DNA from 3 places in the Hymenobacter agri genome. Region 2 is predicted to be linked to each of the others. Evidence: riboswitches for the same ligand, from Rfam matches in the RefSeq annotation. Region 2 holds a riboswitch; each other region holds the start of a gene.
What was found. A riboswitch is a leader RNA that binds a small molecule or an ion and turns the genes downstream of it on or off. The one in region 2 is predicted to bind S-adenosylmethionine.
Positions count from the first base shown of each region.

Region 1 (4,450 bases), on a different contig from region 2:
GCCTGGGCGAGCGGCTGACGGTGCGCGGGGCCGTGGGCCGGGCCATTCGGGCGGCCAACTTCACCGAGCAGTATTACTCGTCCATCCGGCCGGGCACGGTGCCCAATGGCTTCAACGTGGGCAACCCCAACCTGAGCGCCGAGCGCACTTGGAGCTACGAAGGCGGCCTCGACTTCCAGCCCCTGCCGGCCCTCACATTGCGCGGCACCTACTTCAACCGCTATGGCCGCAACCTGATTGACTACGTGGGCCAGCCCGGCGCGCTGGTGATTGAAAAAACCGGCCTCGCCAACCTGAACCCCGCCAACACCTACCGCCTGGCCGAAAACCTGTTTGCCGTGAGCACCCAGGGCTTCGAGCTGGAAGCTAGCACCCGCGCCCAGCTCACGCCCGGCCTGCGCCTCGACGGCACCGTGGGCTACACCTACACCCACCTAAACGTAGACGGCAACATCACGTCGCAGTACCTGAGTAACGTGGCCCTGCAGCTCATCAGCGGCAATGTGAGCCTGGTGCACCGCCGCTTCACGGCCAGCCTGGGCGGGGTGTATAAGCAGCGCGCCGGCCAGAAGACTACCCCCAGCGCCACCATCAACGATGCCGTGCTCACGCCCGATTACGTGGTCATCAACGGCCGGCTCGATGTGGCGCTGCTGCCCGAGCGCCTGTGGGTGGTGGGCCAGGCCCAGAACCTGTTCGACGCGAAATATTCCGACCTGCTGGGTGCCCAGATGCCCGGCCGCTGGCTGATGGCCGGCGTGCGCGTGGCGCTGCGGAAGTAGGGTCGGGGCCGCGCCGCCGGAGTGGCTGGCAACGAACAAAGAGGGACGTCATGCCGAGCGCAGCCGAGGCATCTCGCGTGTGGTAGTAATCAAATTACTTCCGCGGTAGAGATGCTTCGACTGCGCTCAGCATGACGTTCTTTTTTCTGGTTACTACTGCACGCGAGATGCCTCGGCTGCGCTCGGCATGACGTGCTTTTTTTCTGGCAGAACCCAATGAAGGCCCATTCGGCCCTACCTTTGCCCCATCAATTCCTCCTCCCGGATGGATTGTTTTTATACAGAGGCGCTGAGAGACAGGCTCAACGACGCGCCGGCAACCACCCGCAACCGCGGACCGGTGCCAATTCCTGACCATATAAAAACAACTGCCATGCCCGCTGTTCCTGCTGCCTCGCTTGCTTTTTCTGGTGTTGCTCGTGCCCGTTTCTCAACGATGGGCCGGATGCTGACGGGCTGTTGTTGCTGTTGCTAGCGGGCACTCGCGCCGCGTAGCCGAACGGCTGCGGCCGGCGCACTTTCATTTCCTTTTTACGGGTTTTTTGCTTGCGGCACGGCCGCTCCGGGTGGGGCGGTGGCGTGGCGCGTATTTATCGGATTATGTTGAAAAAATCATTGGAGCTGCTTCGGGCCGAAGCGGCGGAAACGGGGGCGAACACCCTCAAACGCAGCCTGAACGGCGTGAGCCTGATTGCCATTGGCATCGGGGTGATTATCGGGGCGGGGCTGTTCTCGCTCACCGGCATTGCGGCGGCCAACAATGCCGGGCCGGCCGTCACGCTCTCCTTCGTGGTGGCGGCGGTGGGCTGCGCCTTCTCGGCCCTTTGCTACGCCGAGTTTGCGGCGCTGGTGCCCGTTTCGGGCTCGGCCTATACGTATTCGTACGCCACGATGGGGGAGCTGTTTGCCTGGATTATTGGCTGGGACTTGGTGCTCGAATACTCGGTGGGCGCGGCCACGGTGGCCATCAGCTGGTCGCAGTACCTCATCAAATTCCTCGGAAAATACGGCCTGCACATCCCGGCGCGGCTGGTAATGTCGCCCTTCGAAAGCGCCAAGCTGGCCGACGGCAGCACCGTGAGCGGCTACGTGAACGTGCCGGCCATGCTCATCGTGCTGGCCATTACGGCCATCGTGACGCGCGGCACCAAGGGCTCGGCCTGGTTCAATGCGCTGGTGGTGGCGCTGAAGGTGGCCGTGGTGCTGGTGTTCATCGCCCTGGGGTGGCAGTACATCGACCCCGCCAACTACCAACCCTACATCCCGGCCAACACCGGCACTTTCGGCGAGTTTGGGCTGAGCGGGATTCTGCGCGGGGCGGGCGTGATTTTCTTCGTCTTCATCGGCTTCGACATCGTGGCCACGATGGCCCAGGAAACCAAAAACCCGCAGCGCAACATGCCCATTGGCATTCTGGGCTCGCTGGCGGTGTGCACGGTGCTGTTTGTGTTGTTCGGGCACGTGCTCACGGGCCTGGCCAACTACACCGAGTTCAAGAACAACGCCGCGCCGGTAGCCGTGGCCATCGAGAAAACGCCCTACGCGTGGCTGTCGTCGGCCGTGATATTGGCCATTCTGGTGGGCTACACGTCGGTGATTTTGGTCGATTTGCTGGGGCAGTCGCGGGTATTTTTCTCGATGTCGAAGGACGGGCTGCTGCCGCCGGTGTTCTCGCGCCTGCACCCCACCTTCAACACGCCGGCGCAGTCGACGCTGCTGCTCGGCACCTTCATCGCGCTGTTTGCGGGCTTCGTGCCCATCTCGGTGGTGGGCGAGATGACGAGCATCGGCACGCTGCTGGCCTTTGTGATGGTGTGCCTCGGCGTGATGATTATGCGCAAAACCAACCCCGACGCGCCCCGCTCGTTCCGCACGCCGTGGGTGCCGGTGGTACCCATTCTGGGCATTGTGGTGTGCCTCGTGATGATGGCCTCGCTGCCCTGGGAAACCTGGCTGCGCCTCATCGTGTGGCTGGCGCTGGGCATGGCCATCTACTTCGGCTACGGAAAGAAGAACAGCAAGCTGCGGCTGGCGCAGGAGAAAGCTGAACTTCCACACTAAAAATTTCACTGCGCACACTGCAGGAAATCAATGCTACCAATTCAATGTGTCGTCAGTCCGTTCGCATCCAGCTCCTCACGGTCGCGCACGCGGCCGAGGTCACCTTCTAAATCAACCTCATCGGCGACAGTTGTCTCAGCCGTGACGGGTAGGGCTGAGGCCAGTGGGCGCTGCTTGTACACATCCACGGCTCCGTTGCGGTCGAGTAGCTCGCGGGCGTGGTCGGCTTCTTCGGTAGTAGTCGTGTCGACGGTGATGACGGCGTGCTCGGGGCCGGTGGCGGCAATGTGGGCTTGGGCATCATCGACCTGCGTGCCGCTGAAAATACCGCTGAAAAACCGCGTCACGGCGTCCTGAAATGTTTCGCGGGGCGTTTCCACGTCAATCTGGTGCTCGGCCTGCAGGGTATCGCGGGAGGCGAGCTGCACGGCGGGGGCGGCAAAGCCGGCCGCATGTAGCTGCGCCACGGCAAACTCGGCTTCGGAAGCGCTGGTGAATAAACCGACGACGGTGCGGGGCATACGGAAGGGGAAAAGGTGTCTGAGTGTCTACGGCGGGCCTGGCAGGCGGTTGTGCCGGTGCCGGGCTGCCGCCGCCGGAGATTGCCTACCTTTTGCGCACTTTTCATTCGAAAGCCGCGCCTACATGGACCAGTCTCAACTAGCCGCCCGCTGGCATCGCCTCACCACGCCGCTTGTGCCCGATGCCGCCCGCCGCGAGGCCGAATGGCAGCGCCTGGCCGCCGCCTACCAGGCGCCCAGCCGTCACTACCACAACCTGCAGCACATCGAAAACCTGCTGAATAGGGTAGCGGCAGCCCCCTTGCGCGACCCGGTGGTGGTGCAGCTGGCCGTCTGGTTTCACGACGCGGTGTACGACGCCCGCCGGTCCGACAACGAAGCCCGCAGCGCCGCCGAGGCGCTGGCTTTTCTGCGGGGCTCGCTGCTGGAGCCTGCCCGGCAGCAGCGTGTGGCGTTCCTCATCGGGCGCACCGCCGACCACATCCAGCCCCAGCCGTCGCACGATACCGACCTGCTCTACTTTCTCGATGCCGACCTGAGCATCCTCGGGGCCCCGGCCGCCGGGTACTGGGCCTACGCCCGGCAGGTGCGGCAGGAGTACCGGCATGTGCCAACGCTGCTCTATCGCCCCGGGCGCCGCAAGGTGCTGGCAAAGATGCTGGCCGCACCAGTGCTCTTTCAAACGCCGGCCCTGCGGGCAGAGCTTGATGCCGCCGCCCGGCTGAACCTGCAGGCCGAAATTGACGCTTGGAACCGCGGCAGCCTCGATTCCCAGCCCTGAGCTGCCGGCAGAATAATGCGAGCCTTCACCGGCCTGCCCAAGCCATTCGGCCCGAAAAAGATTGTTTTTAGGGGGATTTAATGCCTGCTTAATCTCAGCAGACGGAATATTTGCAGCACAGAGGAGCTTCCCAAGCGGGCAAGCAGATAGGAGAACCTGATTGTGAGCACGAATGCAAAAATCCCTTTTTCCCAGCCTGATTCCTTCGTACGAGCATGAGCGCCTCACCGCGCTGCAACCCTACCAGGTGCTGAGCACGCCGGGCCAAACGCTGTTCAACGATTTTGTGAGCATCGTTGCCAAAC
Region 1 is NZ_BAAGZM010000323.1:290-4,739, reverse strand. Features, by position in the region: partial or broken gene ACYVDE_RS14775 (TonB-dependent receptor domain-containing protein) at 1-782, shown strand, start outside; SAM riboswitch class I at 1,056-1,147, shown strand; gene ACYVDE_RS14770 (amino acid permease) at 1,383-2,843, shown strand; gene ACYVDE_RS14765 (hypothetical protein) at 2,885-3,364, opposite strand; gene ACYVDE_RS14760 (HD domain-containing protein) at 3,489-4,145, shown strand; partial or broken gene ACYVDE_RS14755 (GAF domain-containing protein) at 4,318-4,450, shown strand, end outside.
Region 1: another riboswitch for S-adenosylmethionine. It lies ahead of ACYVDE_RS14770 (amino acid permease); the one in region 2 lies ahead of ACYVDE_RS11310 (O-acetylhomoserine aminocarboxypropyltransferase/cysteine synthase family protein).

Region 2 (6,236 bases):
CGGCGAAGCCTAACGCCTGAGCTTCGGCCAGCGCCGTGGCGTAGTCCGAGCCTTCCTCGCTCATGCGCGTGAGCACGTAGTTGGAGGAGCCGTTGAAAATACCGCTGACCGCCCGCAGCGGCTCGTGGCTGAAGTAGGCCGCGAGGGTACGAATTACCGGAATGCTGCCGCACACGGCCGCCTCATACAGCAGCGCGCCGCCAAACTCCTGCTCCAGCTGCACCAGCTCGGGCAGATGCCGGGCCAGCATGGCTTTATTGGCCGTCACTACCCGGCGGCCTTGCCGCAGAGCCGCGCTCACCAGCCGGAAGGCCTCGGCCGCGTCGTCAATCACCTCCACCAGCACGTCGAGCGTGGCATCAGCCAGCAACTCATCGGCCTGGTAGGTGAAATGGTCGGCCGATAGTGACCGGGTTTTGCCGGGCGTTTTCACGGCAATGCGCGCCACGGTCAGGCCCAGTTCGGGCTGCCGCTGCACGATGTCATAAAAGCCCTGCCCCACGCAGCCGAAGCCAATCAGGCCCAGGCGCAGGGGTTGTTCAAAATGTGTCATGAATCAGTAGTTTCGGCCGGCCGCAGGTAGCCGCGGGCCAGCAGATTATTTGTGCCTCGCCAATCGCAATTGTACCGCGGCGCGGGCTTTTGTGCTGCCTGTCCAGGCTTTGCGCCAACCCATAGCGGGCTGTACTAATCAGTCATTCAAAAGGGCATTTGCAGCTATTCGGGGCTAATTGCGGCCGCCTAATGCACAAACGTGGGCGCGTAGAACAGCTCCAAAAAGTGCGTGATGGCCGCTGTTTCCAGCAGAAAGCCGTCGTGGCCGTAGCGCGAATCCAGCTCGCCGTACATCGCCCCCGGAATATGGGCCGCCAGCTCGCGCTGCTCGCTCAACGGAAACAGCACGTCGGAGGTAATGCCCAGCACCAGCGTGCGCGCCCCAATGCGAGCCAACGCCGCCGGTACTCCGCCGCGGTGGCGGCCCAGGTTGTGCGTGTCCATGCTGCGGCTCAGGGCCACGTAGCTGTAGGCGTCGAAGCGGGCCACCAGCTTGTCGCCCTGATAGCGTTGGTAGGTGCTGGCGCGGTATTCATCGGGCAACTCATCGGCGTCGGGGTCGGTCTGGGTTTCGTTGTAGGCCGCGTAGCTGCGGTAGCTGAGCAGGGCAATGGCGCGGGCGGCCCGCAGGCCCTCATCGCCCCCGCCGGGCTGGCCGGCGGCGTAGGTCGGGTCGGCCGCAATGGCCAGCCGCTGCGCCTCGTTGAAAGCAATGCCCCAGGCCGAGTGCCGGGCGTTGGTGGCAATCACCACGAGGTGGTCGAACAAATCGGGGCGCTGCACGGCCCACTCCAACGCCTGCTGCCCGCCCAGCGAGCCACCAATCAGCGTATTGATATCGGTAATTTCCAGGTCCTGCCGCAGCAGTTCGTGGGCCTGCACCAGGTCGCGAATGGTCAGCAGCGGAAAATGCTGGAAACGCGCCTGCCCGGTGGCCGGGTCGGCGTCGAGCGGGCCAGTGCTGCCATAGCACGAGCCCAGCACGTTGGCGCACACAATGAACCACTCGGCCGGGTCGTAGTAGCAGCCCGGCCCTACCAGGCCCGGCCACCAGGCCAGCACGTCGGCGTTGGCCGTGAGGGCGTGGCACACCCACACCACGTTGTCGCGGTCTTCGTTCAGCTGGCCCCAGGTCTGGTAAGCCACGTGGGCTCCAGTCAGGGTTTCGCCGCTTTCCAGCGTCAGGTCGGGTAGTTCAAATAGTTGGCTAGTCATTATCTGTTTCAATAGCTCAGTTTCAGCGCCAGCGAACCGGCCGGGCTCATGGATTCTCACCCCCATTTCGCTACCCATCACGGAAGCGGCACCCGCCCGGCGCGCTGGCGCTGAAATTGAGTTGTTCTGATTGAGCTGTGGTTTTTCGTTTTTGGGTCTCTGCTCCCGGCTACCGGTATTTCACTTCACCTAAACCCGGCGGCCAGCAGCGAAGAGCCCAAAACGAAACCCACCGCTCCCTATACCTCCAGCGGCTGGGCGTGCTCCAATTCGGGCTCGCCCACCTCTTCGCCCTCGGTAGGCTGGCTAGCCGTATTGCCAATGGCGTCGAAGGCGGCCTGCAAATCGGCTTTGATGTCGTCGAAATGCTCAATCCCCACGCTCAGGCGAAGCGACGTCGGCGTTACGCCCGAGGCCAACTGCTCTTCCTCGCTCAGTTGCTGGTGCGTGGTGGCCGAGGGCTGGATGATGAGCGTCTTGGCGTCGCCCACGTTGGCCAGGTGGCTGATGAGCTTCAGGTTATCAATAAATTGCGTAGCCGTTTCCTTCGTGCCCTTAATGCGGAACGAGAGCACGCCGCCGAAGCCGCGCTTCAGGTATTTGTTGGCGATGGCGTAGTAGGGGCTGCTGGGCAGGCCGGGGTAGTTCACGCTTTCCACCTGCGGATGCTGTTCGAGCCAGGTGGCCACTTTCAGGGCGTTTTCCACGGTGCGGTCCACGCGCAGGCTCAGGGTTTCGAGGCCGATGAGCAGCTGCCAGGAGTTGAACGGGCTAATGGCCGGGCCGAAGTCGCGCAGCCCTTCCACCCGCGCCCGGATGATGAAGGCGATGTTGCCAAACGGCCCGTTCTTGCCAAATACATCGTTGAAAATCAGGCCATGGTAGCCGTCGCTCGGCTCGGTAAACTGCGGAAATTTGCCGTTGCCAAAGTCGTAGGTGCCGCCGTCCACAATCACGCCGCCCACGCTGGTGCCGTGCCCGCCAATCCACTTCGTGGCCGACTCCACCACGATGTTGGCGCCGTGCTCCAGCGGCCGGAACAGGTAGCCGCCCGCGCCGAAGGTATTGTCCACTACCAGCGGCAAGTCGTGCTTTTTGGCGATGACCGCAATGGCCTCAAAATCGGGAATGCTGAAGCTCGGGTTGCCAATAGTTTCGAGGTAGATAGCTTTGGTTTTCTCGTCGATGTACTGCTCGAACGAGGCCGGGTTGTCGCCATCAGCGAAGCGAACCTCAATACCCAACCGCCTGAATGCCACCTTGAACTGGTTGTAGGTACCGCCGTAGAGGTAGGCCGTGCTCACAAAGTTGTCGCCGGCCTGCAGAATGTTGTTCAGGGCGATGAACTGCGCCGCCTGGCCCGAGCCGGTAGCCAGGGCCGCCACGCCACCTTCGAGGGCCGCCACGCGCTGCTCAAACACGTCGGTGGTGGGGTTCATCAGGCGGGTGTAGATGTTGCCGAACTCCTTCAGGGCAAACAGGTTGGCGCCGTGCTCGGCGCTCTTGAACACGTAGCTGGTGGTTTGGAACAGGGGCACGGCGCGGGCCCCGGTAGTGGGGTCGGGCTGCTGGCCGGCGTGGAGTTGGAGAGTTTCGAAGTGTTGGGGCTGAACAGACATGATGAGGGTGCGCTTGACGCGTTGAAAAACCGGAATGACAATTGAAAAAAGTGCGCTGCGAGCCTGAAAAGCCGTTTTTAGCGCCAAAACTCCCCGAAATAGCCCGTGCTGCCGGCGTGGCCCAAACCCACCGCGAAGGCCCGAAAAGGCGCGCGGCAGACCCGCGGGGCCACCAAAAAATCCAGAAGAGTTGGGGGGAGGGTTCTAAGCCGAAATCAGCTTAGCAACAACACGGGCAGCAACAGCACATTCGCATTCGCCCGTTGGGCAATGCCACATTCCGGCCAGCCGCCGAAACGAAGAAACCCGACCCTACGGCGCGCAAAGCAGCCGGAGCAGTCGGGAGGAGAAAAGCAGATTTTGCGGGATTTTCCATGGCACTCGAATCATCTGTCCCGGTGCGGCCGAAGCTGCGGCGGGTAGGAATTGGCACCTTTCGTTGAGCGAAGGTTGCCAGTGGGTCACGGAGCCTAGTCTCTCGCCACTTCTGTATAAAACTTGAAAACTGCCCACCGTTAGCGGGGAGTACCTGTTGGGTATCGCAAAGGTAGGAGCGAATTTTTGAGAATGGCAAGCGGTGCGGCGAAAATATTTTTTTCGGTAAGCCAAATCGCCTGTCATCCTGAGCGCAGCGAAGGACCTTATCACGTCTGCACGAATTGCGCTAGCGTGACAAGGTCCTTCGCTGCGCTCAGGATGACAGATTTTTCTGCAAGGGCAGAAACGCAAAAAAGCCACCCTGAAACAGAGTGGCTTTTCTCACCTTTTTTCTGCAAAAAAGTACCTAGAGACTAGGTAGGGTTAACACCTGACCAACTTCGATGTGGTCGGGGTTACTGCCGATGGTGGCCTTGTTGGCCTCATATATCTGGTGCCACTTGGCGGCGTCGCCGTAGTGGTTTTTAGCAATTTTTGAGAGGGAATCTCCACTGACAACAGTATACGTGTCGCCGGAAGTTTCCGGTTTGGCGGCGTTGCCGAAAAAATCGGTGGCGCCACCGGCGGGCTTGGCAGCGGGTTCAACGGGTTTTTGTTCGCCTTTGTCGCTGATGAAATCAAAGAGTCCCATGGGATTTACAAAGTTAGAGGTTGCGAATGATTTCACCGGAAAAACCTTGCGGTTGGGCCGGCCGGGTTGCTATACGGGCGGTCCAAACTGGGGTTACAGCGCCAACTCTTTTCTTTTGGCACCGTAAGCCGACGAGTTCGCCGTGCGCGGGCTTTCACTTTCATTCTTTCACCTTCACTCACAAGTGCTCATGAAACTCCAGTCCCTCTTTTCGCTCCGCTATTTCGCCAGCCTGCTGGTGCTCGTGTCGCTGTTTGCCGCTTCGTGCAGCAACGACAAAGGCAAGGTTGAAGGCGTAAACATGCTGTACGGCACCGACAGCAAGGTGTGGAAAACCGCCAAGGAAACCGACACCGCCGGCGACAAAGTGAAGCAGACCGACGCACAAAAGCAGCAGGAGCTCCATGTGTTTGCCAATGGCAACTACACCATGACGGATGGTGCCGCCGGCGCCATTTCGGGTAAATACACGTTCGACCAGGCCGCCAAAACCATCACCTTTAGCCCCGAAGGCAAGCCCGCCAGCACTTTCGCCGTCGAAACCCTGACCGACGACAAGCTGACGCTGAAATCGGCCGATGGCGCGTCGTTGATGCTGGAAAAAGAATAAGCCGCATTCACGCTGCCCCAAAAGCCCCGAACCCGCGTGGTTCGGGGCTTTTTTGTGTTTTCGCCCGGGCTATTGCTTGGCGTTAGCAGCAAAACGCCAGTAATTTGCCGCCGCTTTCCGGGCTGCCGAATGCGGCCTTTCCACCTTTTTCTGCTTTTCATGTTTGTTGATTTTAAGGCGGCGGCCCTGACGGGAGCGCTGCTATTGGCTGGCGCGTTGGCCCACGGCCAAGCCCCCACTCCCCTGCCCACCCACGCGGTGCGCAGCATTGCCCCAACCGATACCGATTTTCGGGACCTGGAATTTCTAAAAGCCGAAATCGGTCCGGCGCGGGTGGTGATGCTGGGCGAGCCCACCCACGGCGAGGGCAACGTATTCGAGGCCAAAATCCGGCTGCTGCGCTTTCTGCGCGAGCAGATGGGCTTCACGACGGTAGCGTTCGAGAGTGGTTTTTACGACCTGCACAAGGCCCAGCAGGCGCTGGAGACAGGGCGACCGGCGCAGGAGGCCATTGGCAACAGCGTGTTCACTATCTGGACCGGGGCGCAGGAATTTCAGGCCGTGCTGCCGCTGCTGGGCCCGGGCGGACTGCGCGTGGCGGGGTTTGACCCGCAGCTGAGCGGTGAATACAGCGGCGATATGGTGGACGAGCTACGCGCTTTTTTGACCGCGCAAAAGGGAGCCGCGCAGGTTAACTACGACTATCTGGAGGAGGTGATTGGCTACATGGGCGACCATTTTGCCCTCCCACCCGACGCCAAGCCCGCCGATTTTGAAAAGGAAATGGGCAAGGTGAACCGGCTGCTGGATAAAATGGCCGCCGGCAGCTCTGGGCAGCGTGCGGACGAAGCGCGGTTCTGGCAGCAGAACGGGCGCAGCCTGCTGGCCCAGGCCCGCGACTATGCGAGTAAGCGTAATCGGGCCCTCGACGACGACAGCTTCAAGGCCATCGACAGCAACCCGCGCGATGCCCAGATGGCCGACAACCTGCTGTGGTATGTGCGCCAGCACCCGCAGGAAAAAGTGGTGTGCTGGGCAGCCCTGCCCCACCTGGCCAACCGGCTGGAGCATTTCCAGAACGCTGAAATTCAGGCCTACCGGCCGATGGGCCGGGCGGTGAAGGAGGGCTTGGGTGCCGAACAGGTGTACATTCTGGGCACGCTGGCCG
Region 2 is NZ_BAAGZM010000196.1:231-6,466, forward strand. Features, by position in the region: partial or broken gene ACYVDE_RS11300 (homoserine dehydrogenase) at 1-553, opposite strand, end outside; gene metX (homoserine O-acetyltransferase family protein) at 742-1,770, opposite strand; gene ACYVDE_RS11310 (O-acetylhomoserine aminocarboxypropyltransferase/cysteine synthase family protein) at 2,010-3,389, opposite strand; SAM riboswitch class I at 3,773-3,887, opposite strand; gene ACYVDE_RS11315 (LysM peptidoglycan-binding domain-containing protein) at 4,174-4,494, opposite strand; gene ACYVDE_RS11320 (hypothetical protein) at 4,649-5,068, shown strand; partial or broken gene ACYVDE_RS11325 (erythromycin esterase family protein) at 5,228-6,236, shown strand, end outside.

Region 3 (4,450 bases), on a different contig from region 2:
TACGCGCCCCGCGCCTAGCCGTGGTGAGCACCGGCGACGAGCTGGTGGGCATCGGCGCCACGCCTCTGCCCCACCAGATTCGGCGCTCCAATGTGTATGCGCTGCAGGCACTTTTTGCCCAGGCGGGGGCCGAAGTGTCGCTGTTTCATCTTTCCGATAATGTGGAAGAGCTGCGCGACGGCCTCACTAAAATCCTTGGTGCCGGCTTCGATGCCGTGGTGCTGAGCGGTGCCGTGAGCAAGGGCCGCGCCGACCATCTGCCGGGCCTGCTGCGCGAGCTGCACGTGGAGGAAATATTTCACCAAGTGCAGCAGCGGCCGGGCAAGCCGTTGTGGTTTGGGGCGCGGGCGGGCGGGCCGGTGGTGTTCGGATTGCCGGGCAACCCGGTGTCCACGTTCATCACGGCCTGCCGCTACGTGCGGCCTTGGCTGGCCGCCGTGCAACAGCCCGCCAACACCAGCACTGCGTTGGCCGTGGCCGAAGCTCCGCAGCCGGCCGTGCTCACCGTCGATATTAACTTCAAGCCGGCTCTCACCCACTTCGTGCCCGTGCGCCTGACCGTGGACGCCGAAGGCCGCCGTCTGGCCACGCCCCTGCCCGTGGGCGGCTCGGGCGACATGCTGGGGCTGGTGGGGGCCACCGCGTTTCTGGAGCTGCCGCCCGAGCCGGCCGTATTTGCGGCGGGTAGCGTGTGGCCGGCGTGGGCACTGTAATTTTTTTGGAACCTCGGCCGTAGCAGGCCGTATGAGCAAGGGAGTCGCAGCGTCGGCGACTGTAACGGATGGAGCCCGGCGCATTGGCTCCCATCTACTTTTTCCACGTTGCTTTTTACGCCCATGCCGAATAAGAAAACGAGCACCGCCAAGAAAGACCCCTGCTGGAAAGGCTACGAACAGGAGGGCACGAAGAAAAAGGACGGCAAAACCGTTCCGAACTGCATCAAGAAAGACTAGCTTTCATCGCTACAATTTCCCCACAGGCCCCGTTTTGCGCCATTTAGCGGCGTGAAACGGGGCCTTGCTACGTCCACCGGAGCGGGTAGCGCTTTTCCGGGGTTGACGCGTATCTTTGCCTGAGCTGCTATCCAGAAAGACCGAGGGACCGGGCCCGATGACGTCTTGGCAACCTACCGCGAGTAGGTGCCAACTCCCGTTTCACCGCCGTTTTTGGTGAAAGAAGATGACAGCCGGAACTGTGCGCCTGCGCACGGGTTTCTTTCTGGATACGCGCTTTTGTAGCTATTCGACCCAGAAAAGAAATGCCCACTGCCACTCTCGCCGCCCCCTCCCCGCTTCCCGAGCTGCTCCGCCAGCGCCTGCTGATTCTCGACGGTGCCATGGGCACCATGATTCAACGCCACCCGCTCACGGAGGAGGATTTTCGCGGCACCCGCTTCGCCGACCACCCCAAACCCCTGCGCGGCAACAACGACCTGCTGAGCATCACCCGGCCCGACATCATCAAAGGCATTCACGCCGAATACTTTGCCGCCGGAGCCGATATGGTGGAAACCAACACCTTCAGCGGCACTACCATCGCGCAGGCCGACTACGGCTTAGAGCATGTGGTGTACGAGCTGAACTACGAGTCGGCCCGCTTAGCCCGCGAGGCGGCCGACGAGTATAGCACGCCTGAGCGGCCGCGCTTCGTGGCCGGCGCGGTGGGCCCCACCAACCGCACCGCCTCGCTCTCGCCCGATGTGAACCGCCCCGGCTTCCGCGCCGTGACCTTCGATGAGTTGGCCACCGCCTACTTAGAGCAAGTGCGCGGTCTCGTGGACGGCGGCGTGGATACGCTGCTCATTGAAACCATCTTCGACACGCTGAATGCCAAAGCAGCCCTCTACGCCGTGCAGAAGTTCTTCGACGAAGGCGGCCGGGTGGTGCCCGTTATGATTTCGGGTACCATCACCGACGCCTCGGGCCGCACCCTGAGCGGCCAGACGGTGGAGGCATTCTGGAACAGCATCCGCCACCTGCCCTTGCTGAGCGTGGGCCTGAACTGCGCCCTCGGCGCCGACCAGCTCCGCCAGTACGTGCAAGAGCTGAGTCGTATTTCCGACGTGCACATCTCGGCCTACCCCAACGCCGGTCTGCCCAACGCCTTCGGTGGCTACGACGAGTCGGCCCAGGAATTTGCTGCGCTGGTGGAGGAGTACCTAAAAGAAGGCATTGTGACGGTGGTGGGCGGCTGCTGCGGCACCACGCCCCAGCACATCGCCGAATTGAGCAAGCTGGCCGAGAAGTACCAGCCCCGCCAGCTTCCGTCCGAACTCACGCCCTCCACTCGCCTGAGCGGCCTTGAGCCGTTCACCATCAGAGAGGAAAGCCTGTTCGTGAACGTGGGCGAGCGCTGCAACGTGACCGGCTCGCGTGCCTTCGCCCGCCTCATCCGCACCGGCGCGTATGAGGAGGCGCTGGCCGTGGCCCGCCTGCAAGTGGAGGAAGGCGCGCAGGTGCTCGACATCAACATGGACGAGGGCATGCTCGATTCGGAGCAGGTGATGACCACCTTCCTGCACCTCATTGCCTCGGAGCCCGACATTGCGCGGGTGCCGGTGATGATTGACTCCTCGAAGTGGAGCGTGCTGGAAGCCGGCCTGAAATGCGTGCAGGGCAAGAGCATCGTGAACTCGATTTCGCTGAAAGAGGGCGAAGCCGCCTTCCGCGAGCGGGCCCACACGGTGCGCCAGTACGGCGCCGCCGTAGTAGTAATGGCCTTCGACGAGCAGGGCCAAGCCGACTCCTTAGAGCGCCGCATCGAAATCTGCCAGCGCAGCTACGACATTCTGACGAAGGAAGTAGGCTTCGACCCGGCCGACATCATCTTCGACCCCAACATCCTGACCGTAGGCACGGGCATGGACGAGCACCGCAACTACGCGCTCGACTTCATCGAAGCCGTGCGCTGGATTAAGGTCAACCTGCCCGGCGCGCTCACCAGCGGCGGCATTAGCAACATCAGCTTCTCGTTCCGCGGCAACGACGTGGTGCGCGAGGCCATGCACACGGCCTTCCTCTACCACGCCATCAAAGCGGGTTTGGATATGGGCATCGTGAACCCCGGCCAGCTTGGCGTGTACGACGAAATCGAGCCCCGCCTGCTGGAGCTGGTGGAAGACGTGCTGCTCAACCGCCGCGCCGATGCCACCGAGCGCCTCGTGGAGTTTGCCGATACCGTCAAGCAAAAGGATAAAGCCGAGGTGAAGGCCGACGAATGGCGCAGCCTGCCGGTGCAGGAGCGCCTGGCGCACGCGCTGGTGAAGGGCCTCACCGAGTTTATTGACGAAGACACCGAGGCCGCCCGCCAGGAGCTGGCCCGGCCCCTCGACGTGATTGAGGGCCCGCTGATGGCCGGCATGAACGTGGTGGGCGACCTGTTCGGGGCCGGTAAAATGTTCCTGCCGCAGGTGGTGAAGTCGGCCCGCGTGATGAAAAAGGCCGTGGCTTATTTGCAGCCTTACCTGGAGGCCGAAAAGCAAGGCTCGGACCGCCAGACGGCCGGTAAAATCCTGATGGCCACCGTGAAGGGCGACGTGCACGACATCGGCAAGAACATCGTGGGCGTGGTGCTGGCCTGCAACAACTTCGATATCGTGGACCTCGGTGTGATGGTACCGCTGGAAAAGATTCTGGACGAAGCCCAGAAGCAGCAAGTAGATGTTATCGGCCTCTCCGGCCTCATCACGCCTTCGCTCGACGAAATGGTATACGTGGCCCAGGCCATGGAAAAGCGTGGCATGAAGACTCCGCTGCTCATCGGCGGCGCCACTACCTCGCGCCTGCACACGGCCGTGAAAATCGCGCCGTCGTACAGCGGCCCCGTGGTACACGTGAATGACGCTTCGCGCTCGGTGGGCGTGGCCGCCGGCCTGCTCGGCTCGGGCGAGCGCGCCTACGCCCAGACGGTGGCCGACGACTACGCCGCCCTGCGCGCCGACTACGCCAGCCGCCAGCGCGAAAAAAACTACCTTCCCATCGAAGCCGCCCGCGAAAACGGCTTCAAATCGGACTGGAACACGGTTTCCATCACCAAGCCCAGCTTCCTCGGCACCAAAGTGCTCGAAGACTACGACCTCGCCGAGCTGGCCGAGTACATCGACTGGACGCCCTTTTTCCACACCTGGGAGCTAAAAGGCCGCTACCCGCGCATTCTGGAGGATGAAACGCTGGGCGAAGCCGCCACCAAGCTCTTCGCCGATGCGCAGGCCATGCTGAAGAAAATCATTGACGAGAAGCTGCTCACGGCCCGCGCCGTGCTGGGCTTCTGGCCCGCCAACACGAAGGATTACGACACTATCGAAGTCTACGCCGACGACTCGCGCGAGGCCGTGGCCACCGAGTTTTTCACGCTGCGCCAGCAGGGCGAAAAAGGGCCGAAAATTCCCAATCTCGCTTTCTCCGATTTCCTGGCGCCGAAGGAAAGCGGCCGCGCCGACTACCTCGGCGGC
Region 3 is NZ_BAAGZM010000168.1:3,226-7,675, reverse strand. Features, by position in the region: partial or broken gene ACYVDE_RS10385 (molybdopterin-binding protein) at 1-713, shown strand, start outside; SAM riboswitch class I at 1,078-1,186, shown strand; gene metH (methionine synthase) at 1,259-4,450, shown strand, end outside.
Region 3: another riboswitch for S-adenosylmethionine. It lies ahead of metH (methionine synthase); the one in region 2 lies ahead of ACYVDE_RS11310 (O-acetylhomoserine aminocarboxypropyltransferase/cysteine synthase family protein).